Regions from separate parts of the Variovorax xiamenensis genome, predicted to be linked through region 1. Evidence: predicted binding sites of a transcription regulator. Region 1 holds the regulator's gene; the other holds the start of a gene.
What was found. Region 1 encodes FliA, which starts transcription of late flagellar genes. Its sites were predicted from a motif close to CTAAAGTTTNNNNNNNNNNNGCCGNTA; they were not measured.
Positions count from the first base shown of each region.

Region 2: SFB74_RS26965 (FlxA-like family protein) is a predicted target of FliA. The motif match lies at 8,280-8,306, and genes of this name have one in related genera.

Region 1 is NZ_CP139038.1:5,550,220-5,564,680, reverse strand. It holds gene cheY (chemotaxis response regulator CheY) at 1-378, shown strand, start outside; gene cheZ (protein phosphatase CheZ) at 380-1,024, shown strand; gene flhB (flagellar biosynthesis protein FlhB) at 1,166-2,323, shown strand; gene flhA (flagellar biosynthesis protein FlhA) at 2,320-4,422, shown strand; gene flhF (flagellar biosynthesis protein FlhF) at 4,419-6,935, shown strand; gene SFB74_RS25255 (flagellar biosynthesis protein FlhG) at 6,946-7,803, shown strand; gene SFB74_RS25250 (RNA polymerase sigma factor FliA) at 7,840-8,574, shown strand; gene SFB74_RS25245 (glycoside hydrolase family 15 protein) at 8,700-10,628, shown strand; gene SFB74_RS25240 (hypothetical protein) at 10,591-10,932, opposite strand; gene SFB74_RS25235 (gluconokinase) at 10,965-11,534, opposite strand; gene SFB74_RS25230 (SDR family oxidoreductase) at 11,547-12,308, opposite strand; gene SFB74_RS25225 (2-hydroxyacid dehydrogenase) at 12,449-13,402, shown strand; gene SFB74_RS25220 (L-idonate 5-dehydrogenase) at 13,419-14,461, shown strand, end outside.
Region 2 is NZ_CP139038.1:5,897,186-5,911,646, forward strand. It holds gene SFB74_RS26920 (aspartate transaminase) at 1-382, shown strand, start outside; gene SFB74_RS26925 (RraA family protein) at 408-1,079, shown strand; gene SFB74_RS26930 (LysR family transcriptional regulator) at 1,089-2,015, opposite strand; gene SFB74_RS26935 (dihydrodipicolinate synthase family protein) at 2,124-3,062, shown strand; gene SFB74_RS26940 (Bug family tripartite tricarboxylate transporter substrate binding protein) at 3,112-4,083, shown strand; gene SFB74_RS26945 (SDR family NAD(P)-dependent oxidoreductase) at 4,073-4,783, shown strand; gene SFB74_RS26950 (mandelate racemase/muconate lactonizing enzyme family protein) at 4,823-5,989, shown strand; gene SFB74_RS26955 (tripartite tricarboxylate transporter substrate-binding protein) at 6,113-7,099, opposite strand; gene SFB74_RS26960 (MarR family winged helix-turn-helix transcriptional regulator) at 7,325-7,873, shown strand; gene SFB74_RS26965 (FlxA-like family protein) at 7,892-8,239, opposite strand; gene SFB74_RS26970 (universal stress protein) at 8,416-8,862, shown strand; gene SFB74_RS26975 (isocitrate lyase/PEP mutase family protein) at 8,885-9,748, opposite strand; gene prpF (2-methylaconitate cis-trans isomerase PrpF) at 9,799-10,989, opposite strand; gene acnD (Fe/S-dependent 2-methylisocitrate dehydratase AcnD) at 11,008-13,614, opposite strand; gene prpC (bifunctional 2-methylcitrate synthase/citrate synthase) at 13,671-14,461, opposite strand, start outside.

The sequences.
Region 1 (14,461 bases):
ATCCTGGTTGTGGACGACTTCCCGACCATGCGCCGCATCGTGCGCAACCTGCTGAAGGAACTCGAGTTCCACAACGTCGACGAGGCCGAGGACGGCGCCGCCGGCATCGAGAAGCTGCGCGGCGGCAACTTCGGCTTCGTGGTCTCGGACTGGAACATGCCCAACATGGACGGCCTGACCATGCTGCAGACCATCCGCGCCGACCCGGAGCTCAAGAAGCTGCCGGTGCTGATGGTCACGGCCGAGGCCAAGAAGGAGAACATCGTGGCGGCGGCGCAAGCCGGTGCCAACGGCTATGTGGTGAAGCCCTTCACCGCAGCCACGCTGGAAGAAAAAATCACCAAGATCTTCGAGAAGCTGGCCAAGGAGGCTGCGTGACATGAGCCAGAACACTGCCGCCGCCGTCGCGGAATCCGCCAACACCACCGAAGAACTGCTGGGCCGCATTGGCCAGCTCACGCGCCAGCTGCGCGAAGGCCTGCGCGAGCTGGGCCTCGACAAGCAGGTGGCCAGGGCCGCGCAGGCCATTCCGGATGCGCGCGACCGCCTGAGCTACGTGGCCGCCACCACCGAGCGCGCGGCGCACCGCGCGCTCAACGCCATCGACGTCGCGCAGCCGCTGCAGGAGGCGCTGGCTACCGATGCCAAGGGCCTGAGCAAGCGCTGGGACGAGTGGTTCAAGAACCCGATCGAGCTCGACCATGCGCGCGAGCTCGTGCTGGACACGCGCGGCTATCTCGACGGCGTGCCCGAGCGCGCCAGCGCGATCAACTCGCAGCTCATGGAAATCCTCATGGCGCAGGACTTCCAGGACCTCACCGGCCAGGTCATCAAGAAGATGATGGAAGTGGTCAACGACGTGGAGACGCAGCTGCTCCAGGTGCTGATCGACAACTCGGCGCCCGAGAAGCGCCACGAGGCCGCGCAGAGCCTTCAGAACGGCCCGCAGGTCAAGCCAGGCAACCCCGACGCCGTCACCGACCAGGCGCAGGTCGACGACCTGCTGGAGAGCCTCGGCTTCTGATCGCGAGGGCCTGCCAGGCCCTTTCTATTGTCCGAATTGCAGGGCTATCAGGGCCCTGATCGACAGATTGTTCCGGAGGGTCGAATTCAATAATTTGGCCATGAGCAAGGCGTACTTCGCCACTGCTGGTTCGGAGCATGAATGGCTGAGGAAAGCGATCTCGAGAAAACGGAACCCGCCTCCGAGCGGCGCCTGGAAAAGGCCCGCGAGGAAGGCAACGTAGCCCGTTCGCGCGAGCTCACCACCTTCGTCATGCTGGGCACGGCCTGTGCCGGCCTGTGGCTCGCGTCGGAGTCGCTCGGCACGAGCATGAACGGCGCGCTGCGCATGGGCCTGCAGTTCGATCGCGCGAGCGCCTTCGATTCCTCGTACATGCTGTCCCGCACGGGGCTCATGTCGATGCAGGCGCTGGGCGCCATCGGCCCGATGTTCGCGATGATGATCGTCGCCGCCGTGGTCGCGCCGATGATGCTCGGCGGCTGGCTCTTCTCCACCAAGTCGGTGGCGCCGAACTTCGGCAAGCTCAATCCCCTGGCCGGCATCGGCCGCATGTTTTCCGCGCAGTCGCTCGCCGAACTGCTCAAGGCGCTGGCCAAGTCGGCCCTCATCGGCGGCGTGGCCTGGTGGGTGGTGTCGAGGGACATCGGCACCCTGATGGCGCTGATGGCGCAGCCCGCGCAGTACGCATTGCCGCACGCGATGGTGCTGGTGGCCAAGCACTGCGTGCTGATCGCGGCCACTCTCTTTCTCGTGGCGCTGATCGACGTGCCCTTCCAGCTCTGGAGCTACTACCGCAAGCTGCGCATGTCGCGCGAGGACGTGCGCCAGGAGCACAAGGAAAGCGAAGGCGATCCGCACATCAAGGCCGCGATCCGCCGCCAGCAGCAGCAGATGGCACGCCGCCGGATGATGTCCGAGGTGCCCAAGGCCGACATCGTGCTGACCAACCCCACGCACTTCGCGGTGGCGCTCAAGTACCAGGAAGGCGGCATGCGCGCGCCGCGCGTGGTGGCCAAGGGCACCGAGCTCGTGGCCGCGCGCATCCGCGAGCTCGCCAAGGAGCACAAGGTGGCGATCCTCGAGGCGCCGCCGCTCGCGCGTTCCCTCTACAGGCACACGAAGCTGGGCGACGAGATCCCGGCCGGCCTCTACACCGCAGTGGCCGAGGTGCTGGCCTGGGTCTACCAGCTCAGGCGCTGGAAGGCCGAGGGCGGTGAAGCGCCGCGCACACCCACCGATCTGCCGGTTCCCGCAGACCTTCAATACACCGCCGCCGAAGCGGCAGAGCAAGCCGCATGAACGCGATGACAAACCTGATGCGCATGCCCGCGCGCTTCTTCCCGGGCTCGCAGCTCAAGGGCCTGGCCGGGCCGCTTCTCATCATCATGATCCTGAGCATGATGGTGCTGCCGCTGCCGCCATTCCTGCTCGACCTGCTGTTCACCTTCAACATCGCCATGTCGGTGATGGTGCTGCTGGTGAGCATGTACACGATGAAGGCGCTGGACTTCGCGGCCTTCCCGGCCGTGCTGCTGTTCTCCACGCTGCTGCGCCTGTCGCTGAACGTGGCCTCCACGCGCGTGGTGCTGATGAACGGCCACACCGGCCCAGACGCGGCGGGCAAGGTGATCGAGGCCTTCGGGCACTTCCTGGTGGGCGGCAACTTCGCGGTGGGCGTGATGGTGTTCATCATCCTCGTGCTCATCAACTTCATGGTGATCACCAAGGGCGCGGGCCGCATCGCCGAGGTGGGCGCGCGCTTCATGCTCGACGCGATGCCGGGCAAGCAGATGGCCATCGACGCCGACCTCAACGCCGGCCTGATCGGCGAGGACGTGGCCCGCAAGCGCCGCCAGGAAGTTGCGCAGGAGGCCGACTTCTACGGCTCGATGGACGGTGCCAGCAAGTTCGTGCGCGGCGACGCGATCGCGGGCCTGCTCATCATGGTCATCAACATCATCGGCGGCCTGGTGGTGGGCATGGTGCAGCACGGGCTGGACTTCTCCACGGCCGGCAAGACCTACACGCTGCTGGCCATCGGCGACGGCCTGGTGGCGCAGATCCCGGCACTGGTGATCTCCACCGCCGCCGGCGTGATCGTCTCGCGCGTGACCACCGACGAGGACGTGGGCAGCCAGCTCACGGGCCAGCTCTTTTCCAACCCGCAGGTGCTCTTTCTTACGGCCGGGATCGTCGGCCTGCTGGGCATGATCCCGGGCATGCCAAACCTGGCCTTCCTGCTGATCGCGGGCGGCCTGGTGTGGCTGGGTCGCGGGCTGCTGCTGCGCCAGCCGAAGCAGCAGGCCGCGCAGGAGGCCGCCGCCGCGCAGGCCGCGAACCTTGCCGCGTCGTCCGCCGAGACGGCCGAGGCCACATGGGACGACGTGGCCATGGTCGACCCGCTGGGCATGCAGGTGGGCTACCGGCTCATTCCGCTGGTGGACCAGTCGCAGCAGGGTGAATTGCTGGGGCGCATCAAGAGCATCCGCAAGAAGATCGCGCAGGAAGTGGGCTTCCTGGTGCCGGTGGTGCACATTCGCGACAACCTGGAGATCAAGCCCAACACCTATGTCATCACATTGAAGGACGTGGAGATCGGCCGCGGCGAGGCCTTCCCCAACCAGTGGATGGCCATCAACCCGGGCCAGGTGAGCGGCACGCTGCCGGGCACCCCCACGCGCGACCCGGCCTTCGGCCTCGCGGCGACGTGGATCGACGCGAGCCTGCGCCAGCAGGCGCAGGTGTACGGCTACACGGTGGTCGATGCCTGCACGGTGATGGCCACGCACCTGAACCACCTCATACAGACGCACGCCGCCGAGCTGCTGGGCCGCCAGGAAGTGCAGCAGCTGCTCGACCAGATCGCCAAGACCGCGCCCAAGCTCACGGAAGACCTGGTGCCCAAGGTGCTGTCGCTCAGCACGCTGCACAAGGTGCTGCAGAACCTGCTCGACGAAGAGGTGCCGATCCGCGACATGCGCACCATCCTCGACGTGATGGCCGAGCACGCGCCGACCGTCAAGGACCCGACCGAGCTCACCACGCTCACGCGCCTGGCGCTGGGCCGTGCGATCACGCAGCAGCTCTTCCCGGGCGATGCCGAGATGCAGGTCATCGGCCTGGACGGCTCGCTCGACGGCGTGCTGCAGCAGGCCCTCACCAACAGCAGCGGCATCGAGCCCGGCATCGCCGACAACCTGCTGCGCCAGGCGCAGGCAGCCATCACGCGACAGGAGCAGATGGGCCTCGCGCCCGTGCTGGTCGTTCAGCACGCGCTGCGCGTGCTGCTGTCGCGCTTCCTGCGGCGCAGCCTGCCGCAGCTCAAGGTGCTTTCGCACGCAGAAATTCCTGATTCCCGAACCATCAAGGTCACCACCGCCATCGGAGGACGAGGTTGAATTCCCCCCAACAGACAGACGTGCGCGCCACCGCGCGCAAATTCGTCGCGGCCACCAGCCGCGAAGCCCTGCGACTGGTGAGGGAGGCGCTGGGCGCCGACGCCATCGTGCTCTCGCACCGCGCTACTGCGGAAGGTGTGGAGATCGTCGCCATGGTCGAGGGCGAAGTGCAGGGCGTGCTGCAGCAGGGCGGCAGTGCGCCCGCGAAGCCCATGGCGGCTCCGGTTGCGGCGGCCCCGGTGGCACCTGTGGCTCCTGTTCCCGCACCGGCCGCACGTGCGATGCAGATGCCGGCGGCGCCGGCTCCAGTCGTGTCGGCCGCACCGGGCGCAGCACCTGCTCCTGCCGACACCGTGCTCGAAGAGCTCCACTCCATGCGCGGCATGATCGAGGAACAGCTCGCCAGCGTGGTGTGGAACGACAGGCAGCGCCGCGATCCCGTGCGCGGCCGCCTCCTGCGCACGCTGCTGGGCGCCGGCTTCAGCGCACGGCTTTCCAAGGCCATGCTCGAGAAGCTGCCTACCGGCCGCACCTATGCCGAAGGCATGGCCTACGTGCGCTCGGAGCTGATCCGCGCCGTGCCCGTGCATGAGGACGAGGACGCCCTGTTCGCGCAGGGCGGCGTCTATGCGCTGATGGGGCCGACCGGCGTGGGCAAGACCACCACCACCGCCAAGCTGGCCGCGCGCTGCGTGATGCGCTTCGGCGCCGACAAGCTCGCGCTGGTGACCACCGACAGCTACCGGATCGGCGCCTACGAGCAGCTGCGCATCTACGGCCAGATCCTCAACGTGCCGGTGTACGCGGTGAAGGACGCCGCCGACCTGCACCTGGTGCTGCGCGACCTGCGCGAGAAGCACATGGTGCTGATCGACACCGTCGGCATGAGCCAGCGCGACCGCGCCGTGCCCGAGCAGATCGCCATGCTGGGCCAGAGCCCGCGTCCTGTGAAGAAGCTGCTGCTGCTCAACGCCACCAGCCACGGCGACACGCTCAACGAGGTGGTGCACGCCTACCGCCACGGCAACGAGCTCGCGGGCTGCATCTTCACCAAGGTGGACGAGGCCACGCACCCGGGCGCGCTGATCGACACCGTCATCCGCCACCGCCTGCCGGTGCACTACATCTCCAGCGGCCAGAAGGTGCCAGAGAACCTGATGCAGGCCGACCGCGCGCAGCTGGTGGACAGCGTGTTCGAGCCGCGCCAGCACAGCCCGCTGTTCGTGCCCGCCGAGAGCGACCTGCAGGAAGACGCCGCCTCGGCAGGCGCTTCGCAGCAGGCCGTGCAGGTGGCCCAGGGAGAGACCGACCTGCTGCGCCTGAAGTACCAGAACCTGATCCGTGCCATGGCGCACGACGCGCAGGAACTCGCCACCACCGCGAGCGCGCTGGCCGGCGCGCAGATCGGCTTCGAGCGCGCCCGTTCGCTGTGGCGCCAGGCAAGCGACGAGGAAGCGGGCCAGAAGGCCGTGCTGCAAGACCTGCTGGTGCACGCGCGCGGCGAAGTGGCCGCAGGCTGCGAAAGCCATGTGCTCGCGCTGTGCGGGCAGGTCGGGCTGCGCTCGAACGAAGGCGGCGATGCCTACGAATGCCATGGCAGCCTGCTGCTGTCGGACCGCACGGGCCTGCCACTGGCGGCGCCCAACCAGTGGCTCTCGACCGCGGCCACGCGCGGCGCGAAGGATGCCGCCCGCAAGCCGGGCGCACGCCAGGTGCCGTGGCTGCGCCAGCAGGACTTCGGCTCCCGCCCGCTGGTGCATCTGCTGACGAGGCTGCCCGGCATCGAGGCCATGGTGCAGTGGCAGGCCGCCGGCCAGCGCTGGCTGGCGCGCGCGCCGGGCTCCACCGCGGTGATCGACATGCGCACCGGTTCGCCGGACACGCTCGCACGCATGGATTTCGAGTTCGGCGAAGGCCGCCCCGTGCGCTTTCGCGGCAAGGCGGCGCTGCTTTCCGAGGCGCATGCCGACGTCGTGCTGCGCTTCAATGCGGCCGCGATGGCGGCGGGCATCGGGCGCGACGAGATGCCCGCGCTGCGCTGCGTCGCCACGCGGGTGGTCGACGCGCGCAGCGGCAACGTGCTCGCGCTGGGCCATGCGCTGTCGAACGTCGGCACCGAGGTTTCCGCGCGCCAGCTCGCGCAATGGCTGGGCTGGGCCGTGGAGGCAGAGCCCTGCTTCCGCCTGATGCGCGACGGCGTGCAGCTGGTGGGCGGCATCGGCGAGCTGGGCGACCCCGACATCATGAAGCGGCTGCTGATCGCCGGCCAGATGACCACCACCGTGTGGCGCCTGCTGCAGGCAGAAGGCGAATGGGCCGACCGTGCGCGCGCGCTGCTGGGCCAGCTCACCGGGCGCCCGGCGCGCAACGGCCGCGCCATGAGCGGCAGCGCGCTCTATGCGGGCGTGGGCAAGCTCTTCCTGCTGCTGGATGCGCTCGGCACCGAGTCGAGCGCGCCGGTGCAGCCGCCCCGCGCGCTGGAGAAGCCGCAGAAGCTGGAGCGGCAGGATTGAGGGTAAGGCAATGAACAAGCTGGTCGCGGATCAGGCGGACGGCCTGCGGCGCCTGCTCGCCCCGACGCAGGCGCGCGTGGTCGCGGTGCTCGGCATGGGCCCCGGCGCGGGCGGCACCACGGCTGCGATGAATCTCGCCGTGGCGCTGGTCGGGCAGGGCCGCAACGTGCTGCTGCTGGACGAGCACTGCCCGGCCGAGGGCTCGGCCTGCGAGGTCTGGGACATCGATCCGCTGGGCAGCCTGGTCGACGTCGCGGGCGGACGCCTCACGCTGGACGGCGCCGAGGTGCGCACGGCCTGCGGCGTGCACGTGCTGCCGGCGCCGCCTTCAGCGGTAACCGGTGCGATGGATGGCGCAATGGATGGCTCAACGGATGGCTCAACGGATGGCTCAACGGATGGCGCCATCGATCCGCGCAGGTTCTGGTACGACGGCGTCGTCGTCATCGATGCGGCCTTCGACCGCGAGGGCCGCCTGTCGCCGCTCGCGCAATGCGCGGACGACCTGCTGCTGGTGCTGCAGCCGCATCCCGCCTCGGTCACGTCGGCGTACGCGGGCATCAAGCGCCTGCACCACGCGCACGGCCTGAAGCAGATGCGCTTTCTGCTCAACGGCGTGGCCGACGTGCAGGCGGCGCGGCAGATCATGAACAACCTCGCCCATGCCGGCAGTCGCTATCTCGCGCTGTCGCTGCAGGCCGCGGGCTGGGTGCGCTTCGACCCGCTCGTCGCCGATGCGTGGCGGCTGAAGAAGACCATCGCGGAGGCGTTTCCCGCGAGCGACGCGGCGGTCGACTTCCGCCGCGCGGCGGGCGACTTGGACCGATGGCCGTGGCCCGAGGCAGCGCCGCTGCAGGCCGTGGCCTGAGCCCGCCGGCTCCGCACCGAGGAAGGAAGCACGGCCATGTACACCGCACAAGGAACCATCGAGAAATCGCACCTGCTCGCGCAGCACCAGCCGCTGGTGCGCCGTATCGCGCTGCAGATGATGGCGAAGCTGCCGGCCAGCGTGGAGCTGGACGACCTGATCCAGGCCGGCATGCTGGGCCTGCTGGACGCATCCGCACGCTACCAGGACAACCGCGGCGCCCAGTTCGAGACTTTCGTGAGCCAGCGCATCCGCGGCGCGATGCTCGACGAGCTGCGCGCCGCCGACTGGGGCTCGCGCGGCCTGCGCCAGTCGGCGCGCGGCATCGAGAAGGCGATGCAGGCGCTGGGCCACAGGCTCGGGCGTGCTCCCACCGAAGGGGAGATCGCCAGGGAACTGAAGATGGACATCGAGGCGTACCAGTCGCTGCTGCAGGAGATCCAGGGCTGCCAGCTTCTTTACGTCGAGGACTTCTCCAAGGACGATGCCGACAACGGTTTTCTCGACAGCCATTCGCAGGATGCGCGCAAGGACCGGCGCAGCAGCGACGACCCGCTGGAACAGCTGCTGGAAAGCGGCTTCCGCCACCAGCTGGTGGATGCCATCTCGGCGCTGCCCGAGCGCGACCAGCTGCTGCTGAACCTCTACTACGAGGAAGAGCTGAACCTGCGCGAGATCGGCGCGATCCTCGAGGTGAGCCAGTCGCGCGTCTGCCAGCTGCACAGCCAGGCGATCAGCAGGCTGCGGGCGAAGCTGAAGGACCTGCTCTAGGGGCGTCTTCGTTCGCCACGAGGTGACGGACAGGCGCTGAACGGGCGTTGAATAGGCGTTGTCCGTCAGCGAGGCGAGCCCGCCTCCGGCGCGCAACGCCTGCGCGCGCCCGAACACTCGGTGGCTTGCCAAAGACCCGCAAGCAACCCTCTTCAAGGCTGCAGGCCAGCCGCCCGATCGGCGAGTACGCGCTCATCGGCTCGACCCACAGCGCGGCGCTGGTGCATCGTGGCGGCGACATCGAGTGGCTGTGCCTACCGCGCTTCGATTCGGCCGCGATGTTCGCCAGCCTGCTCGGCGACGAACGCAACGGCCACTGGACCATGTGCGCGCGCGACCGCAAGGCGCGAATCTCGCGGCGCTACCTGCCCGGCACCGTGGTTCTCGAAACGACGATACGCACGGGCAAGGGCGTGGCCGTCGTCACCGACTTCATGCCCCGCCCCGCGCTCGACGGCACGCACGAGGTGATTCGCATCGTGCGGGGTGTGCGCGGCACGGTCGGCATGCACACCGAGTTCCGCATCCGCTTCAACTACGGCGAGTGGTGCCCGTGGATGGAGCGGCGCGACGGCGCGGTGTTCGCGACCGCCGGGCCGGACTCGGTGCGCATCAGCTCCGGCGTGCCTTTGACCAACGAGAGCTTCGCCAGCTTCGCCGACTTCGAGGTGTCGGCGGGACAGTCCATCGCATTCAGCCTCGACTGGTTTCCCTCGCACCTGAAGCCGCCGGTGACGCGCGATGCCAATGCGCTGCTGGCGCGCACCGTGACCGAATGGAGCACCTGGACCGAGCGCTGCGGCTACTACGGCGAGTTCCGCGAGCCGGTGATGCGCTCGCTGCTGACGCTCAAGGCGCTCACCTACGAGCCGACCGGCGGCATCGTCGCCGCACCGAGCGCCTCGCTGCCAGAGCTGCCAGGCGGCGAGCGCAATTGGGACTACCGCTTCTGCTGGCTGCGCGACGCGGCACTCACGCTCTACGCGCTGATCGGCTCGGGCTACGTCGAGGAGGCCAGCGCGTGGCGCTGGTGGCTGATGCGCGCGGTGGGCGGATCGCCCGAGGAGCTGCAGGTGATGTACGGCCTGCACGGCGAACGCTCGCTCACCGAGCTCGAGCTGAACTGGCTGCCGGGCTACGAGGGCAGCCGCCCGGTGCGCATAGGCAACGACGCGCACGGGCAGCGCCAGCTCGACGTGTACGGATCGGTCATCGCGGCCTTCCATGCGGCGCGCAAGGCCGGGCTGGCCGACATGGACAAGCTCTGGCCGCTGGAGCGCGCCATCGCGAAGCAGCTGCTGGAGCTCTGGCGCGAGCCCGACTGCAGCCTGTGGGAGGTGCGCGGCGAGCCCCGGCACTTCGTGCATTCCAAGATCATGTGCTGGCTGGCCTTCGATCGCGTGATCGCGAGCGCCACCGAGTTCGGGCTCGAAGGCCCGGTCGACCGTTGGCGCGAGGCGCGCGACGAGATCCATGCCGAGGTCTGCGCGCGCGGCTACGACGCGGCAAGCAATTCCTTCGTGCAGTACTACGGCGCCGACACGGTGGACGCCGCGCTGCTGTGGATGCCGCTGATCGGCTTCCTGCCGATCCACGACGAGCGCGTGCAGGGGACCGTTGCGCGCATCGAGAAGGAACTGGTCTTCAACGGGCTGGTGTACCGCTATCGCACCGAGAAGGGCGTCGATGGCCTCGGGGGCGGCGAGGGCGCGTTCATCGCGTGCAGCTTCTGGCTGTCGAACGTCTACGTGGCCATGGGCAAGGTGCGCAAGGCGCGCGCGCTCTTCAGGCGGCTGCTGGCGCTGGGCAACGACCTGGGCCTGTTCGCCGAGGAATACGACCCGGTGGCGCAGCGGCAGCTGGGCAACTTTCCGCAGGCCTTCTCGCACATCGGGCTGATCAACGGCGCGCACGCGCTGGTGTCGGCGGCCGGCGGCATGTGGGAGCTGGCGGATCTCGACGGCAAGGCGGCGCCGAAGAAGAAGGCAACGGCCGCCGGAAAGAAGGCTGCGCCGCTCAGGAAGCGTTCGCGAGCGCGAACTCCCCGGCGCTGAACACCGTGTGGAAGACCGTGCCGTCGAACATCTCGAACAGCTTCTTCGAGACTTCGCGGCTCTCGTAGCGCACCGGCGATTCGAGCGCGTGGGCGATGTCCTCGCGGCTCGCATAACGGATCGACAGCACCATCGCCAGCTCCGGGTCGCTCACGTCGCTCTCGAGCTGGCGCAGCACGCGCACTTCGAGCGCGCCGGGAAAGCGGGTCCACAGCGGCACGAGCTTTTCGTGCACGTGGCGGTCGAAGGCTTCTTCCATGCCGGGCCTGACCCGGCCCCTGAAGAACGCGCAGCGGATGAACATGGAGCTTGCCTTTCCTGCCGTGATGCGAAGACTCATGCGCAGACCCTGGCGGCGGCATCCCGCGGCCATCGAGGAAGCCGCGCGCCGGCGTTGGCGACGACCAGCGCGACGGGCATGTCTATGGCCGTGTGCAGCACGTCGGGCTCGCCCCCGTCGGGCTTCTCCAGCGTGAGCAGCTGGCTGTCGAGCAGGGCGGGCGGCATGTAGTGGCCGGTGCGCTGCTCCATGCGCTGGCGCACGAGCTCGGGCGGACCGTCGAGGAACACGAAGCGAAGGTCGGGCGAGGCTGCGCGCAGCCGGTCGCGATAGGCGCGCCGCAGCGCCGAACAGGCCACCACCACGCCGCGGGGCGCGGCCGTGCTGTCGGCGAGACAGGCACCCACGCGGTCGAGCCAGGGCCAGCGGTCTTCGTCGCCCAGCGGCAGCCCTGCGCGCATGCGTGCCACGGCCTCGGGCGAGTGCAGGTCGTCACCGTCTACCCACGGCACGCCGAGCAGATGCGCGAGCCCGGCCGCGACGCTGCTCTTGCCGGTGCCCGACACGCCCATCACCACCACGGGCAGGCGCTGGAACTGCAACTGCGGCTGCGGCTGGGTGGACACGGCGCGGCCCGCCTACAGGCTCGCCGTGATGCCGCCGTCCACATACAGGATGTGGCCGTTGACGAAGCTCGATGCGTCGGAGGCAAGGAAGATGGCCGCGCCGCCGAGCTCTTCCACGTCGCCCCAGCGGCCCGCGGGCGTGCGGCCCGAGAGCCACGCGGTGAATGCCTCGTCGGCCACCAGCGCCTGCGTGAGTTCGGTCTTGAAGTAGCCCGGCCCGAGGCCGTTGACCTGGATGCCGTGCCTGCCGAGGTCGATCGCCATGCCCTTGGTGAGCATCTTCACCGCGCCCTTGGTGGCGGCATAGGGCGCGATGCCCGGGCGGCCCAGCTCGCTCTGCACCGAGCACACGTTGATGATCTTGCCGCGCTTGCGCTCGATCATGCGTTGCGCGACGGCGCGGCCGACCAGGAACACGCTGTCGATGTTGGTGGTGGTGATCTTGTGCCACGCGTCCACCGGGAACTCGGCGAACGGCCCGCGATGCTGCATGCCGGCGTTGTTGACGAGGATGTCGATGGGGCCGACCCCGGCCTCGACGGCGGCCACGCCGGCTTCAACGGCCGCGGCATCGGTCACGTCGAAAGCCTGGGCCTCGGCCGCGATGCCTCGGGCGCGCAGGGCGTCGCGGGCGGCGGCGAGCAGCGCGGCGTCGCGCGCATTGAGCACGACGCGCGCGCCCGCGTTGCCGAGCGCGGCGGCGAGCGCGAAGCCGATGCCCTTGCTGGAGCCGGTGACGAGGGCGGTGCGGCCGGAGAGGTCGAACAGTTTCAAGGGAGTTTCCTGGTGCGTGACTGGCGGATAAAGTTACCGGTATCTTTGAGTGTAGTCAATAGGTAAAGCCTGAACTTGCCTGATCTCGCAGAACATATAAAGTTACCGGTATCATTGAGGCCAGCTAAAAGGACACCCGCTTGACCACTACCGCCGCATCCCCGCACGTGCTGATGGCAGGCGCCTACCCGGAATGGGACATGGCGCCGATGCGGGAGGCCTACTCGCTGCATCACCTCTGGGAGGCGCCCGACCGGCAGGCCTTCATCGCTGAACACGCATCGCGGATCCGCGCGATCGCCACGCGCGGCGAGCTGGGCGCGAGCGCCGAGCTCATCGCCGCGCTGCCCGGGCTGGAGCTGGTCGCCTGCTACGGCGTGGGCACCGACGCCATCGACCTCGCCGCCTGCCGCGCGCGCGGCATCCGCGTGACCAACACGCCCGACGTGCTCAACGGCGACGTGGCCGACCTTGCCGTGGGGCTCATGCTGGCGGTGCAGCGGCGCATCGCGGCGGGCGACGTCTTCGTGCGCAGCGGCGCGTGGGCCACATCGGCCATGCCGCTGGCTACCCGCGTCTTCGGCCAGCGCGTCGGCATCGCGGGCTTCGGCCGCATCGGCGGAACCATCGCGCGCCGGCTCTCGGGCTTCGACGTGGAGCTGGGCTACTTCAGCCGCACGCCGAAGGCGGAGAGCCCGCACCGCCACTTCACCAGCCTGAGCGCGATGGCCGACTGGTGCGACGTGCTCATCGTCATCCTGCCCGGCGGCGAGGCCACGCGCGGCATCGTGAACGCCGAGGTGCTGCGCGCGCTGGGCCCCAAGGGGTGGCTCGTGAACGTGTCGCGCGGCACCACCGTCGACGAAGGCGCGCTGCTGCAGGCGCTGGAGACGCGCGGCATCGCCGGCGCGGCGCTCGACGTGTTCCTCAACGAGCCGCGCATCGACCCGCGCTTCGCCGCGCTGGACAACGTGGTGCTGACTCCGCACCATGGCAGCGGCACCGAACAGACGCGCCGCGCCATGGGCGAGCTGGTGCGCCGCAACCTCGAGGCCCACTTCGCGGGCCTTCCCCTGATCACTCCCGTTGCCTGAAGAAGGAAGAAGAACCATGCGCCTGCGTTGCATGTGCCTCGTGATTCACGCCCCCGACGACCTGCGCCTGGACGAACAGGACGCCGGCGAGATCGGCCCCGGCCAGGTGCTGGTGAAGGTCGGAATGGGCGGCATCTGCGGCTCCGACCTGCACTACTTCCACAACGGCGGCTTCGGCACCGTGCGCATCAAGGAGCCGATGGTGCTGGGCCACGAGGTGGCCGGCACCGTGGTGGCCGTGGCGCCCGGCGTGGAGACCGTTCGCATCGGCGACAAGGTGGCCGTCAACCCGAGCCGCCCCTGCGGCGCCTGCAAGTTCTGCCTCGAGGGCCTGCCCAACCAGTGCCTGGACATGCGCTTCTACGGCAGCGCGATGCGCACGCCGCATGTGCAGGGCGCCTTCCGCAACATGCTGCTGTGCGAGGCCACGCAGTGCGTGAAGGTGGCCGATCACGTGCCGCTGCGGCTGGCCGCGCTGGCGGAGCCTTTCTCGGTGGGGCTGCATGGCGTGTCGCGCGCCGGCCCGCTGCTGGGCAAGCGCGTGCTGGTGTCGGGCTGCGGGCCCATCGGCGTGCTCGCCATCGCGGCGGCGCGCGCGCACGGCGCGGCCGCGATCACCGCCACCGACGTCGTCGACGAGCCGCTGACCACCGCGCGCGCCATGGGCGCAGACGAGGCCATCAACGTGGCACAGGACAGGACCTGGGTGTCGCGCTACTCCGCCGACAAGGGCACCTTCGACGTGATGCTCGAATGCTCCGGCAACGAGCGCGCCCTGCGCGACGGCCTGGAGGTGATGCGCCCGCGCGGCGTGGTCGTGCAGCTCGGCCTGGGCGGCGACGTGAGCATTCCTCAGAACATGGTGGTGGCCAAGGAGCTCAGCATCTGCGGCTCGTTCCGCTTCCACGCCGAGTTTGCGCTGGCGGTGAAGCTCATCAACGAAGGGCGCGTCGATCTTTCGCCGGTGGTTTCGCACACCTTCCCGATGCTGCAGGCGCGCCAGGCCTTCGAGCTGGCGAGCGATAGGCGCAAGGCGATGAAGGTGCTGATCGACTTCGC
Region 2 (14,461 bases), 350 kb from region 1:
GGTGAGCCAGGCCGCTGCCGCGGCGGCGCTGAACGGCGACCAGTCCTTCGTGGCTGAGAGCGTGGCCGTCTACCGGCAGCGGCGCGACCGCACGCTGGCGCTCGTCGACGACATTCCCGGCCTGAGCTGCGCCACGCCGCCCGGCGCCTTCTACCTGTACATCAACTGCGGCGGGCTCATCGGCAAGACCACGCCCGAAGGCAAGCGGCTGCAGGAAGACGGCGACGTGGTGATGTACCTGCTCGAAAGCGAAGGCGTCGCGGTGGTGGCGGGCACGGCGTATGGCCTCTCGCCCTACTTCCGGCTTTCCATCGCCACGTCGCTCGAGACGCTGGAAGAAGGCTGCAGGCGCATCGCGCGCGCCGTGGCCGCACTGCGCTGAAGACTTCACGACCAGGACGATCTCCATGCCCTACAAAGCCATTCGCAAGAACCCGTCGGCCCCGCAGGTGGCGGCTCACATCCTCGCCGCGCTGCAGGACATTCCGGTCGCCGCGCTCAGCGACAACCTGCACCGCAACATCGGCAGCGTCGGCCTGCAGCCCTACCACCGCCCCGGCCACAAGACCATGGCGGGCACGGCCGTCACCGTGAAGACGCGCGGCGGCGACAACCTCACGCCCATGCGCGCCTTCGAGTTCTGCCGGCCCGGCGACGTGCTGGTGATCGATGCGGGCGGCGACGTCACCAACGCGGTCATCGGCGGCATCCTGTCGTTCTACACCGCAACCATCGGCACCGCGGGCCTGGTGCTCGACGGCGCGATCCGCGACGTGGCCGAGATCCGCGAGCGCGACTACCCGGTGTACGCGCGCGGCGTGAACCACCGCGGCCCCTACAAGGACGGCCCCGGCGAGATCAACGTGCCGGTGTCGGTGGGCGGCATGATCGTGAACCCCGGCGACATCGTGGTGGGCGACCAGGACGGGCTGCTGGCCTTCTCGCCCGACGAGGCCGAGCTGCTGATCGAGAAGGCCCGCGCGCACCTGGAAACGGAAGCGCGCACGATCCAGGCGATGAAGGAAGGCCGGTGGGACCGCAGCTTCCTCGACGCGCTCGAAGCGCGCTGCATGAACTGAGTCCGGGCGTCAGGCGCCTTCGCTGACCAGCGCCCACAGCGCCTCGGCGACCGGCGCCATCTGCGCCTGTTGGCGGTACAGGCGTATGTCCACCGGCACGCGCCAGCCGCCCGCGCCGGCATCGGCGAGCGCGCCGTTGCGCAGGTCGTCGGCCACCAGGCTCATCGGCAGCCACGCGAGGCCGCGGCCTTCGAGCGCCATGGTGCGCAGCAGCGCGGCATGGTGGGCGGTGAAGACGACGGAGAGCGACGCGGCGAAGTCCTTGCCGAACTCGATGTCCTGGATCGCCCGCATGATGCGGCCGAGCCCCGAGGCCTCGCTGTAGGCCAGCACGGCGGGCGACCTGCCCGTTCCCAACGCATGCAGCGGAGTGCCGCCGGCATCGGGCGCGCTCACTGGCACGAGCACGTCCTCGCTCAGGCGCTGCACGGGGTATTGCGACTCGTCGAGCCGGCCCGGCGCATCGGCATGGCCGTGGCACAGCACGAACTGGACCCGGCGCTGCAGCATCAGGTCTTCGCAGGCATGCGAGCTGTCGGAGATGGTCTGGATCGGCCCCATGCTCAGCCGCGACTCCACGCTCGCCAGCCAGCGCGGGAAGAAGGTGAGCGAGAGCACGTGCGTGGCGGCGAAGCTCAGGCTGGCCGCGGCCAGGTCGTGCGCGGCGCGGGCCTTGATGCGCGCGGCCTCCAGGCCCGCCAGCACTTCCTGCAGCAGCGGCTGGAAGCGCTTGCCCGCCGCCGTGAGCGCGGTCGGATGCGCGCTGCGGTCGAACAGGTCGACACCCACCCACTCTTCCAGCGAGCGGATGTGGCGGCTGAAGGCCGGCTGCGCGATGGAGCGCGCCTGCGCGGCACGCGAGAAATTGCCGGTCTCGGCCAGGGCCAGGAAATCTTCCAGCCATTCCATGTCGAGCGGTCGGTTGCCGGGGCCCATGCGCAGCGCGATTGAATAGTTGTATGCGATTCGAGTATTGGACGGCCCGCGCCCCGCCGGCAAAAGATGCACCCATTCCTGCACCTTGAACCATCACGGAGACACAGAATGCCTTCCATCGCGAATTATCGCGGGATCATCCCCGCCATTTCCTGCCCCTTCACGAACGACCACCGCATCGACGAGCCGGCGCTGCGCAAGCTGGCTTCGTGGCTGGCCGGCCATGACGGCGTGGTGGCGATCATGACCAACGGCCACACCGGCGAGGTGTTCTCGCTCACGCCTTCGGAGCGCGCCGAGGTGACGCGCATCGTGGCCGACGAGCTGCGCGGCCGCATGCCGGTGATCTCGTCGATCGTCTGCGAAGGCCTGGCCGAGGCCGCCGAGCATGCCCGCGCCGCGCAGGCCGCCGGCGCGGTGGCGCTGGATGTGATGCCGCCGCACCACTGGCTGCGCTTCGGCTTCACGCCCGGCCATGCGCTGCAGTACTTCGAGGCCATCCACCGCGCCGCGCCGGAGCTGGACCTGGTCTGCCACGTGTACCCGGCATGGACGCGCGCCTCGTACTCCTCGCAGCTGCTGGCCGAGCTGGCGCGCCTGCCCTACCTGCAGGCCTTCAAGGTGGGCCAGCGCGACATGAACAAATACGCCCGCGACATCCAGGCGATCCGCGAGGCCGATGCCTCGAAGGCCATCCTCACCTGCCACGACGAATACCTGCTGGCCTCGATGGTGCAGGGCGTGGACGGCGCGCTGGTCGGCTTCGCGACCTTCATCCCGCAACTCATCATCGACCTGTGGAACGCGGTAAAGGCCGGCGACCTGAAGAAGGCGATGGCGGTGCAGGCGCTCATCACGCCGCTGAAAGATGCCGTGTACGGCGGCGGCGAACCCACCGGCGAGGCGCATGCGCGCATGAAGGGCGGCATGTACCTGGCCGGCGTGCTCGAGAACGCCACGGTGCGCCCGCCCACCGAGGCGCCGAACGCGCGCGAGACGGACGCGCTGCGCGCGGCCGTCGAGCAAGCGGGCCTGTCGAAGCGCTGAGCCCACGGGCCACAGCGCCCGATCAAGAAAACACAAGGAGACAAGAGACATGCAACGCAAGCACTTCCTGCGCGCCACCCTGGCCGCCCTCGCGCTGGCCGCCGCATCGACCGCCGGCTTCGCCCAGAACTGGCCCGCCCGCCCGGTGCGCATGGTGATCCCGTTTCCGCCCGGCGGCACGCTCGACACCATCGGCCGGCTGCTGGCGCAGAAGCTCGGCGAGCAGACGGGCCAGACCTTCATCGTGGAGAACCGCGCGGGCGGCAACGGCGTGATCGGCGCCGACGTGGTGTCGAAGGCGCCGGCCGACGGCTACACGCTGCTGTTCAACGCATCGACCTTCACCACCGCGCCAATGACCATGAAGTCGGTGCCCTACGAGGTGGTGCGCGACTTCACCCCGGTGGCGCTGGTGGCGAAGGCGCCGCTGTCGGTGGCAGTCAACAAGAACCTGCCGGTGAACGACGTGAAGTCGCTCATCGCATACGCCAAGGCGCACCCCGGCAAGATGACCTTCGCGGTGGGCTCCATCGGCTCGGCGGGGCACCTGTCGACCGAGCTGCTCAAGCGCGCGGGCGGCGGGCTCGACTACCTGATCGTGCCGTACAAGGGCACGGCGCCCGCCTTCCAGGACCTGATCGGGGGGCAGATCGACGGCTTCATCGACCCGATCCTCGGCTCTCTGCAGTATCACAAGAGCGGCATGCTGAAGGTGATCGCCGTCACCTCGGCCACGCGCGCGACCAGCCTGCCGAACGTGCCCACGGTGGGCGAGAGCATTCCGGGCTACGAGTTCTACAGCTGGTACGGCCTGTGGGGCCCGGCGAAGCTGCCGGCCGCCATCACGCAGCGGCTGAACGCCGAGGTCAACAAGGCGCTGGGCACCGACATGCGCGAGACGCTGAACGCCCAAGGCCTGCTGCTGACGCCGGGCAGCGTCGAGGACTTCGCGAAGTTCCAGGCGGAGGACATGGCGCGCTCGAAGAAGATCATCACCGAGGGCAACATCCATGTCGAATGAGTTCGCCACGGCGCCCCATGCGGTGGTAACGGGCAGCAGCGGCGGCATCGGCCGCGCCATCGCCTCGCACCTGCTGGACGCGGGCTGGCGCGTGAGCGGGCTCGACCTTGCCGCGCCCACGCTGTCCTCCCGCACGGGCTTCTCGCATGTGGCCGTGGACCTCGGCGATGCCGGCGCCATCGCGCGCACGGCCGCGGCGCTGCAGGACGCCGACGCGCTGGTGCACGCGGCCGGCGTGCTGCGCGTCGGCCCGCTGGGCGAGCTCGACCACGCGGGCGGCGAGTTGATGTGGCGGCTGCATGTCGACGCGGCCACGCGCCTGGCCGACGCGCTCGTGCCCGCGATGGCCGCGCGCGGCAAGGGCCGCGTGGTGTTCATCGGCAGCCGCGTCGCGCAGGGCTTGCCGGGGCGCGGCCAGTACGCCGCGACCAAGGCCGCGCTGATCGCGCTCGCGCGAAGCTGGGCCGCGGAAGTGGCCGCTCGCGGCGTGACCGTGAACGTGGTGTCGCCCGGCGCGACGCAGACCTCGATGCTGCAGGACCCGGCCCGCGCGGGCAGCGCGCCGCGCCTGCCGCCCATCGGCCGGCTGATCCAGCCCGAGGAGATCGCGGCGCTCGCGGGCTTTCTTCTCTCGCCCCAGGCGGCGGCCATCACGGGGCAGGACATCCCGATCTGCGGCGGCTCGTCGCTGCATCTCTAGACATCTTTCGCTTTCTCTTCCTCCATCCGGAACCCGACCATGAAAATCGTCAACATCCTCGAATCCACCCGCCCCATCAAGTCGGACATCCGCAACGCCTACATCGATTTCTCGAAGATGACGCTGAGCCTGGTCGCCGTGGTCACCGACGTGATCCGCGACGGCAAGCCGGTCATCGGCTATGGCTTCAATTCGAACGGCCGCTACGGCCAGGGCGGGCTGATCCGCGAGCGCTTCCTGCCGCGCCTGCTGGAGGCCGAACCCGCGTCGCTGCTCGACGAGACCGGCGACAACCTCGATCCGCACAAGATCTGGGCCCGCATGATGATCAACGAGAAGCCCGGCGGCCACGGCGAGCGCTCGGTGGCCGTGGGCACCATCGACATGGCCGTCTGGGACGCCACCGCCAAGATCGCCGGCAAGCCGCTCTACCAGCTGCTGGCCGAGCGCTACGGCACCGGCAAGCCGAACCCGCGCGTGTTCGTCTACGCGGCCGGCGGCTACTACTACCCCGGCAAGGGCCTCGAAGGCCTGCAGCGCGAGATGACCAGCTACCTGGAGCGCGGCTACTCGGTGGTGAAGATGAAGATCGGCGGCGCGACGCTCGCCGAAGACTGCGAGCGCATCGAGTCGGTGCTGAAGATCCTCGGCCCCGGCCAGCAGCTCGCGGTGGACGCCAACGGCCGCTTCGACCTGAAGACCGCCGTCGACTACGGCCGCGCCCTCTCGCAATACCCGCTCTTCTGGTACGAGGAAGCCGGCGATCCACTCGACTACGAACTGCAGGCCAAACTCGGCGAGGTCTACTCGGGCCCCATGGCCACGGGCGAGAACCTGTTCTCGATGCAGGACGCGCGCAACCTCATCCGCCACGGCGGCATGCGCCCCGACCGCGACTGGCTGCAGTTCGACTGCGCGCTGAGCTACGGCCTCGTGGAGTACCTGCGCACGCTCGACATGCTCAAGGAAAACGGCTGGTCGCCCTCGCGCTGCATTCCGCACGGCGGCCACCAGATGTCCCTGGCCATCGCGGCCGGCCTCGGCCTCGGCGGCAACGAGAGCTACCCCGACCTGTTCCAGCCCTACGGCGGCTTCCCCGACGGCGTGAAAGTGGACAACGGCTACGTCACCCTGCCGCCGCTGCCCGGCATCGGCTTCGAAGGCAAGGCCGACCTCATCTCAGAGATGCGCGCCCTCGCGGCTTGATCAGGCGCGGCCCATTCGCGAGACACCGCGGAACCGGCTTGGCCGGGCCGCAGGTGTCGCCCCCCGGCGAGGGGGGTTGGCGTAGCGACACGAAGTGCGCGAAGCCTGGGGGGAGTACCAAGTTCATGGATGAAAGCCCGAGCGGCGCACCACCGGCTCCCATTGCGCGCGATAGGCCTTGAGCATCTGCGCCGTTTCCGGCGCGTTGCTGGCGACCGGCGTGATGAAGAGCGCCTCGGCCGCCTTCTGCAGGCCCGGGTCCTTCATCACGTCGCGGATCGAGTTGGCCAGCAGTTGCACCTTGGCGGGCGGCATGGCCGCTGGCGCGAAGAAGGTGTTCCAGCCGTCGGCATCGATCTTCATGCCGGCCTCGCTGAAGACCGGAATGTTGGGCGCGAAGCTCGCGCGCTTCTTGCCCGAGGTGGCAAGGATGCGGATCTTGCCGGCCACGTGCTGCGGGTAGAGCGAATCGAGCGTGTCGATGGCAATGGGCAGGCTGCCGTTGACCAGGTCGGCCGCCAGCGGCGCCGAGCCGCCATAGCCCTTGATCTGCGGCTGCACGCTCAGCGCGTCGCCCACCATCAGGCCGAAGAAGTGCGGCAGGCTGCCGGTGGCGGGCACGCCGAAGATGGCTTCCTCGGGGTGGGCCCACAGCCGGCCCACGAGGAACATCGCGCGGTCGAGCTGGAGCTTGCTGCCCACGGCCAGCGCGAAGTCGTAGCTGCTGACCTGCGAGACGGGCACGAAGTCCTTGTCGGGGTCGTAGCCCGCGTCCTTGATGACCAGCGGCGCGACCACCATCACGGCGGGGTTGCCCAGCATCAGCACGTTCTGCGCGGCGGGCGCGCGCTTCACCTCCTTGGCCGCGAGACGGCCGCCTTCGCCCGGACGGTTTTCCACGCTCACCTGCACGCCGAGCTTCGGCGTGAGCCGCTCGGCGATCAGCCGCGCGATGCGGTCGGTGCTGCCGCCCGGCGCATAGCCGACCACGAGGGTGAGCGGGCCGCCGTCCAGCGCGGCGGGCGCCTGGGCTTGGGCCAGGGGAGCGCAAGCGGCAAGGGCTGCGCCCCATGCCATGATGAGCTTGCGCCTGGAAAGGAATGCGGGCATCGGATCGGATCTCCTGCGGACGGTGGGCGCGAGCGGACGGACAGGCGCGCGCGGTTTTTCGCGGCGAAAATCGCGCGCCAAGACTGTTTCCGCTCGTTCAAATTTGTTACTGGTTTATACGTATGGGGAAACAGTTGATCTAATCCATCAACTGCCAGCCGAGGCGGGCGAACCACACTCCGCCCCTTTCCTCCCCGCCGACCTTCCCGCCCTTCCGTCATCCGTATGCAACAAGCTTTCCCCGATGCAGGAGCGTTGCGCGCGCCCCGTTCACTGGACGACCTGCTGCTCTACCGCATGGCACGCGCCGTGCGCGCGGGCAGCGGCATGGCGACCCGGCTGGTCGAAGGCGGCTTCGGCATCACGCGCCGCGAGTGGGGAATGATCGCCACGCTCGCGCAGGAGGGCGAGATGACGTCTTCGGCGCTGGCCGCGCTGCTGCACCTGGACCGCGTTCGCACCTCGCGCGGGCTGCGCAGCCTGGTCGAGAAGAAGCTGGTGCACCGCCGCCAGAACGCGGAGGACCGGCGCGAAGTGCACGTGCGGCTGAGCGCCTCGGGCCAGCAGCTTTTCGGCGGGCTCTTCCCGCGCATCGCGGGGCTGAACACCGAGCTGCTGGAAGGCGTGTCGCCGGCGGATCTCGATGCCTTCCTGCGCTGCCTGCGCCATCTGGAGCAGCGTGGCGAAGAGCTGCTCGCACAAGGCGTGGTCGCGGAAAAGGCCGACCGCCGCTCGGGCGGAACGCGCCACCGCTGGCCCGAACGCGGCGGCTGAGCCGCCTGATCCGGACCGTCAGGCCTGCACGTCCACCACGCTCCCCAGCGAGCCCGAGCCGCCGCGGCTGGCGCGCGGCGCACTGGCGGCGCTCTCTTCCAGCGAAGCCATGGCGCTCTGCTGGACGCTGGCCGTGCGCAGCGCGTTCATCTGCTGCTGCAGCATGGCCATCTTGGCCGCGAGCGCCTCGAGCTGCATCTGGATCGCCTTGCGCGCTTCGCCCTCGGGCGTGGCGACCAGCTGGGCCTGCGTTTCGGCGATCTGCTTCTGCGTCGTGGTGATCTGGCGCTGGATCTTCGCGATCTCCGCGTTGACGTCGCTACCGCTCCTCGTTGCGCTGCCGGTCGCCCCGATGGCATTCATCATTTCGATCCTCCGTTGTGGTTCGTGCAAGGCAAAGGATCCATATCGGCATCCGGCGCGAAAAATAGAGGGCAGCCCCTGATCGCCTTTCGTTCGCCCCTTCTCTCTTGCATGGCCGCCATCGCGGACTAGACTGAATTGCGAGGGCACCCGCGGTGCCGGGGGCCAAGGAGCCTGCCATGTACAAGCGTGTTCTCGTGGCAACCGACGGTTCCGCGCTGTCGGAGCGGGCGGTCGATTCCGCCATCGAGCTGGCCCTGCTCGCCAACGCGGAACTGGTGAGCGTCACCGTCGCGCACATCGAGCCCATCGGCTACTTCGAGGGTTCGATGATGCTGAGCCAGCGCGACATCGAGGCCGCGCAGGAGCAGTCGGACCAGGCCGCGCGCCGGCTGGTCGACAAGTCGGTCGCCACCGCGACGGCCAGGGGCGTTCGCAATCCGCGGGCCGTGGTCATGAAGTCGAACCAGGTGGCCGAGGCCATCATCGCGGCCGCGAAGAACCAGCAGTGCGACCTGATCGTGATGGCTTCCCACGGACGGCGCAGCCTTGCACGCCTGCTGATGGGCAGCGAGACGCTGCACGTGCTGACGCACTCGCACATCCCTGTGCTGGTGCTGCGCTAGCCGGCAACGCCAGGCGTCCTGCTCAGCTCGCGTACCGCTTCTCGAGCGCGTCGAGTTCGGGCTTGCCCACCAGCCGCTGGCGCTCCGCGAAGGGCACGACCAGCGCCGGGTCTTCGTCCACGCGCTTCGTGTCGCGCAGCACCGTGAGCGCCTTCTGCATGCCGGCGACGGCGCCCTGCAGCGCCGCATTGGCGTACAGCACGATGCCGTAGCCCAGGCCCGCGAGTTCCTCCGCGCCGAAGATCGGCGTCCTGCCGCCGATCACCATGTTCATGAGCTGCGGCTTCTTCAGCCGCTGCGGCAGCGCGCGGATCTCGTCGGCCGTGGTCACCGCTTCCACGAAGAGGATGTCGGCGCCGGCATCGCTGAACTGCTGCGCGCGCTCGATGGCGGCCTCGAAGCCCAGCGTGGCGGCGGCGTCGGTGCGGGCCATGATGAGCAGGTCGGGGTCGGTGCGCGCGTCCACCGCGGCCTTGATCTTGCTGACGGCCTCCTCGGTGGAGATCACGTCCTTGCCCGAGAAATGGCCGCAGCGCTTAGGTGCCACCTGGTCCTCGAACTGGATGCAGTCGGCGCCCGCGCGCTCCAGCACGCGCACCGTGTGACGCACGTTGAGCGCGTTGCCGAAGCCGGTGTCGGCGTCCACGATCAGCGGCAGGCCTACTGCGTCGCGGATGCGCGCCGTGTGGTCGGCGATCTCGTGCAGGCCCATGAAACCCTGGTCGGGCAGGCCGAACCACATGTTGGTGACGCCGGCGCCGGTGACGTAGATGGCCTCGAAGCCCAGGTCCTCGATCACGCGCGCCGACAGGGCGTTGAATGCGCCAGGCACCAGCACGCCGCGGCGTGCCTCGGCCAGGGCCCGGAGGGTCTTGCGAGTCGACATCGATTCTTCCTTGTCGTGTTGTGTTGACTTGTCTTGTTGATTCTCGAGCGTCACAGGGTATCGCCGGGCACACGCACCCAGCCTTCCATCAGCACGCGGGCGCTGCGGCTCATGACGGCCTTGGTCACGCGCCATTCGCCATCGACCCGGCTCGCCTGCGCGCCCACGCGCAGCGTGCCCGAGGGATGGCCGAAGCGCACGGCCGCGCGCTCGCCTCCGCCGGCAGCGAGGTTGACCAGCGTGCCCGGAATGGCGGCCGCGGTGCCGATGGCCACCGCCGCCGTGCCCATCATCGCGTGGTGCAGCTTGCCCATCGACAGCGCGCGCACCAGCAGATCGACATCGCCCGCCGCGACCGGCTTGCCGCTGGAAGCCGTGTAGCTCGCGGGCCTCGCGACGAACGCGACCTTCGGCGTGTGCTGCCGCCCGGCCGCCTCGCCGACGTTCGCGATGAGGCCCATCCGCACCGCACCGTGCGCGCGGATGGCCTCGAACTTCGCGAGCGCGGCGGCGTCGCCGTTGATCGCGTCCTGCAGCTCGGTGCCCGTGTAGCCGATGGCCTCGGCCTCGACGAAGATGGTCGGGATGCCGGCGTTGATCATCGTCGCGCGCAGCGTGCCGACGCCGGGCACCTCGAGTTCGTCGACGAGCCTGCCGGTGGGGAACATCGCGCCCCCGGCGCCTTCCTCTTCCGCGGCCGGGTCCATGAATTCGAGTTGCACCTCGGCGGCGGGAAAGGTCACGCCATCGAGTTCGAAGTCGCCGGTTTCCTGCACGGCGCCATCGGTCATCGGTACGTGCGCGACGATGGTCTTGCCGATATTGGCCTGCCAGATGCGCACCACCGCCACGCCGTCGCGCGGCACGCGGTTCGCGTCGACCAGGCCGTTGGCGATGGCGAAGGGGCCGACCGCCGCCGAGAGGTTGCCGCAGTTGCCGCTCCAGTCGACGAAGGGCTGGTCGATGGACACCTGGCCGAACAGATAGTCCACGTCGTGGCCGGGCCTGTCGCTCTTCGAAAGAATCACCGCCTTGCTCGTGCTGGAAGTGGCGGCGCCCATGCCGTCGATCTGCTTGCCGTAGGGGTCGGGGCTGCCGATGACGCGCAGCAGCAGCGCGTCGCGCGCCTTACCGGGCACCTGCGCGGCTTCGGGCAGGTCCTGCAGGCGGAAGAACACGCCCTTGCTGGTGCCGCCGCGCATGTAGGTGGCGGGAATCCTGATTTGTGGTGCGAGGGCCATGGTCGTGCGATTGTCGGTTCAGGCGATGGCGGGCGCCGCCGCGTTCGAGGCGAGGAAGTCCTGCGCGAAGCGCTGCAGCACGCCGCCGGCCTCGTAGATCGACACTTCCTCGGCGGTGTCGAGGCGGCAGGTCATCGGCACTTCGAGCCGCTCGCCGTTGCGGCGATGGACCACCAGCGTCAGGTCGGCGCGCGGCTCGCGCGCGCCGATCACGTCGTAGGTCTCGGTGCCGTCCAGGCCCAGCGTCAGGCGGCTGGTGCCGGGCCTGAATTCGAGCGGCAGCACGCCCATGCCGATCAGGTTGGTGCGGTGGATGCGCTCGAAGCCCTCGGCCGCGATGGCCTCCACGCCCGCCAGCCGCACGCCCTTGGCGGCCCAGTCGCGCGAGGAGCCCTGGCCGTAGTCGGCGCCCGCCACGATGATCAGCGGCTGCCTGCGCAGCATGTAGGTCTCGATGGCCTCCCACATGCGCATGACCTGCCCTTCGGGCTCCACGCGCGCGAGCGAGCCGGCGCGCACGCTGCCGTCTTCCTTGCGCACCATCTCGTTGCGAAGCGTGGGGTTGGCGAAGGTGGCGCGCTGCGCCGTGAGGTGATCGCCGCGATGGGTGGCGTACGAGTTGAAGTCCTCCTCGGGCAGGCCCATCCTGTGGAGGTACTCGCCGGCCGCGCTGTCCATCAGGATCGCGTTGGAGGGCGAGAGGTGGTCGGTGGTGATGTTGTCCGGCAGGATCGCCAGCGGCCGCATGCCCCTGAGCGTGCGCTCGCCGGCCAGCGCGCCTTCCCAGTAGGGCGGGCGGCGGATGTAGGTGGACGCGGCGCGCCACTCGTACAGCGGCGCAACCTTGGCGGCGGTGTCGGGCTGGATCGCGAACATCGGCTCGTACACCTCGCGGAAGTGCGCAGGCTTCACGCTCGACTTCACGATGGCGTCGATCTCCGCGTCGTCGGGCCAGATGTCCTTCAGCCGCACTTCCCTGCCGTCGATCACTCCCAGCACGTCGCGCTCGATGTCGAAGCGCACGGTGCCGGCAATGGCGTAGGCCACCACCAGCGGCGGCGAAGCAAGAAATGCCTGCTTCGCATACGGGTGGATGCGGCCGTCGAAATTGCGGTTGCCCGAGAGCACCGCCGTCGCATACAGGTCGCGATCGACGATCTCCTGCTGGATCGCCGGGTCCAGCGCGCCCGACATGCCGTTGCACGAAGTGCAGGCGTAGGCAACCACGCCGAAGCCGAGTTGCTCCAGCTCGCCCATCAGGCCGGCTTCCTGCAGGTACAGCGTCACGGCTTTGGAACCCGGCGCGAGCGACGACTTGACCCAAGGCTTGCGCACAAGGCCCAGCCGGTTGGCGTTGCGCGCGAGCAGGCCCGCGGCGATCACGTTGCGCGGATTGCTGGTGTTGGTGCAACTGGTGATGGCCGCGATGATCACGGCGCCATCGGGCATGCGGCCCGGCTCGTCGCGCCACGGCGCCGCGATGCCGCGCGCCGCGAGTTCGGTGGTGGCGACTCGCGCATGCGGATTCGACGGGCCGGCCATGTTGCGCACGACGGTCGACAGGTCGAAGTGCAGCACGCGCTCGTACACCGCGTCCTTCAGCGCGTCGGCCCACAGGCCTGTGTGCTTCGCGTAGGTTTCGACCAGCCGCACCTGCTCGTCGCTGCGGCCTGTGAGGCGCAGGTAGTCGATGGTCTGCTGGTCGATGGCGAACATCGCCGCCGTGGCGCCGTACTCGGGCGCCATGTTCGAGATGGTTGCGCGGTCTCCCAGCGTGAGGCTGGCCGCGCCCTCGCCGTGGAACTCCAGGTACGCGCCCACCACCTTCGACTGGCGCAGGAACTCGGTCAGCGCCAGCACCACGTCGGTGGCGGTGATGCCCGGCCGGGGCCGGCCCGAGAGCTTCACGCCGACGATGACGGGCAGGCGCATCCACGAGGCGCGGCCCAGCATCACGTTCTCCGCTTCCAGGCCGCCCACGCCGATGGCAACGACGCCCAGCGCATCCACGTGCGGCGTGTGGCTGTCGGTGCCCACCAGCGTGTCGGGGTAGGCCACGCCGTCCTGCGCGTGCACCACGGGCGACATCCGCTCCAGGTTGATCTGATGCATGATCCCGTTGCCCGGCGGGATCACCTCCACGTTCCTGAAGGCCCGCTTCGTCCAGTCGATGAAGTGGAAGCGGTCTTCGTTGCGCCGGTCTTCTATGGCGCGGTTCTTCGCGAAGGCATCGGGGTCGAAGCCGCCGCACTCCACCGCCAGCGAATGGTCGACGATGAGCTGCACCGGCACCACCGGATTCACCTGCGCCGGGTCGCCGCCCTGCTCCGCGATGGCATCTCGCAGCCCGGCCAGGTCGACCAGCGCGGTCTGGCCCAGGATGTCGTGGCACACCACGCGCGCCGGAAACCACGGGAAGTCGTGCTCCCTCTTTCCCTCGACGATCTGCAGCAGGCTGCGTTCGAGGATGGCCGGGTCGCAGCGGCGCACGAGGTTCTCGGCGTGCACGCGCGAGGTGTAGGGCAGCGTGGCCCAGGCGCCGGGACGCAGCGCCTCGACGGCTTCGCGCGCGTCGAAATGGTCGAGGGAAGTGCCGGGGAGGTTCTTGCGGTACTGGATGTTCATGGGGCGGCGCTCGGGCCTCTTTTTCGTCTTGGCGTGGCTTGTCTCTTCTTCGCTTTTTACTTCCGATCCTGGATCGGCGCGAACTTCATGTCTTCCGGGCCCGTGTAGTTGGCGCTCGGCCGGATGATCTTGTTGTCGATGCGCTGCTCGATGATGTGCGCCGCCCAGCCCGAGGTGCGCGCGATGACGAAGAGCGGCGTGAACATGGCCGTGGGCACGCCCATCATGTGGTAGCTCACGGCGCTGAACCAGTCGAGGTTGGGAAACATCTTCTTCGCCTCCCACATCACGCCTTCGAGCCGCTCGGCGATGTCGAACATCTTGGTCGAGCCGGCCTCCTGCGACAGCGATCTCGCCACGCCCTTGATGACCACGTTGCGCGGGTCGCTCACCGTGTAGACCGGGTGGCCGAAGCCGATCACCACCTCCTTCGCCTCGACGCGGCGGCGGATGTCGGCCTCGGCCTCCGCAGGCGAGTCGTAGCGCTTCTGGATCTCGAAGGCCACTTCGTTGGCGCCGCCGTGCTTGGGTCCGCGCAGCGCGCCGATGGCGCCGGTGATGGCCGAGTACATGTCGGAGCCCGTGCCAGCCACCACGCGCGCTGTGAAGGTCGATGCGTTGAACTCGTGCTCGGCGTAGAGGTTGAGCGAGGTGTGCATCGCGCGAACCCACGCGGCGGAAGGCTTCTGGCCGTGCAGCAGGTGAAGGAAGTGGCCGCCGATGGAGTCGTCGTCGGTCTCCACGTCGATGCGCCTGCCCTGCGTCGACCAGTGGTACCAGTACAGCAGCATGGAGCCGAGCGAAGCCATCAGCCGGTCGGCGATGTCGCGCGCGCCCGGCAGGTTGT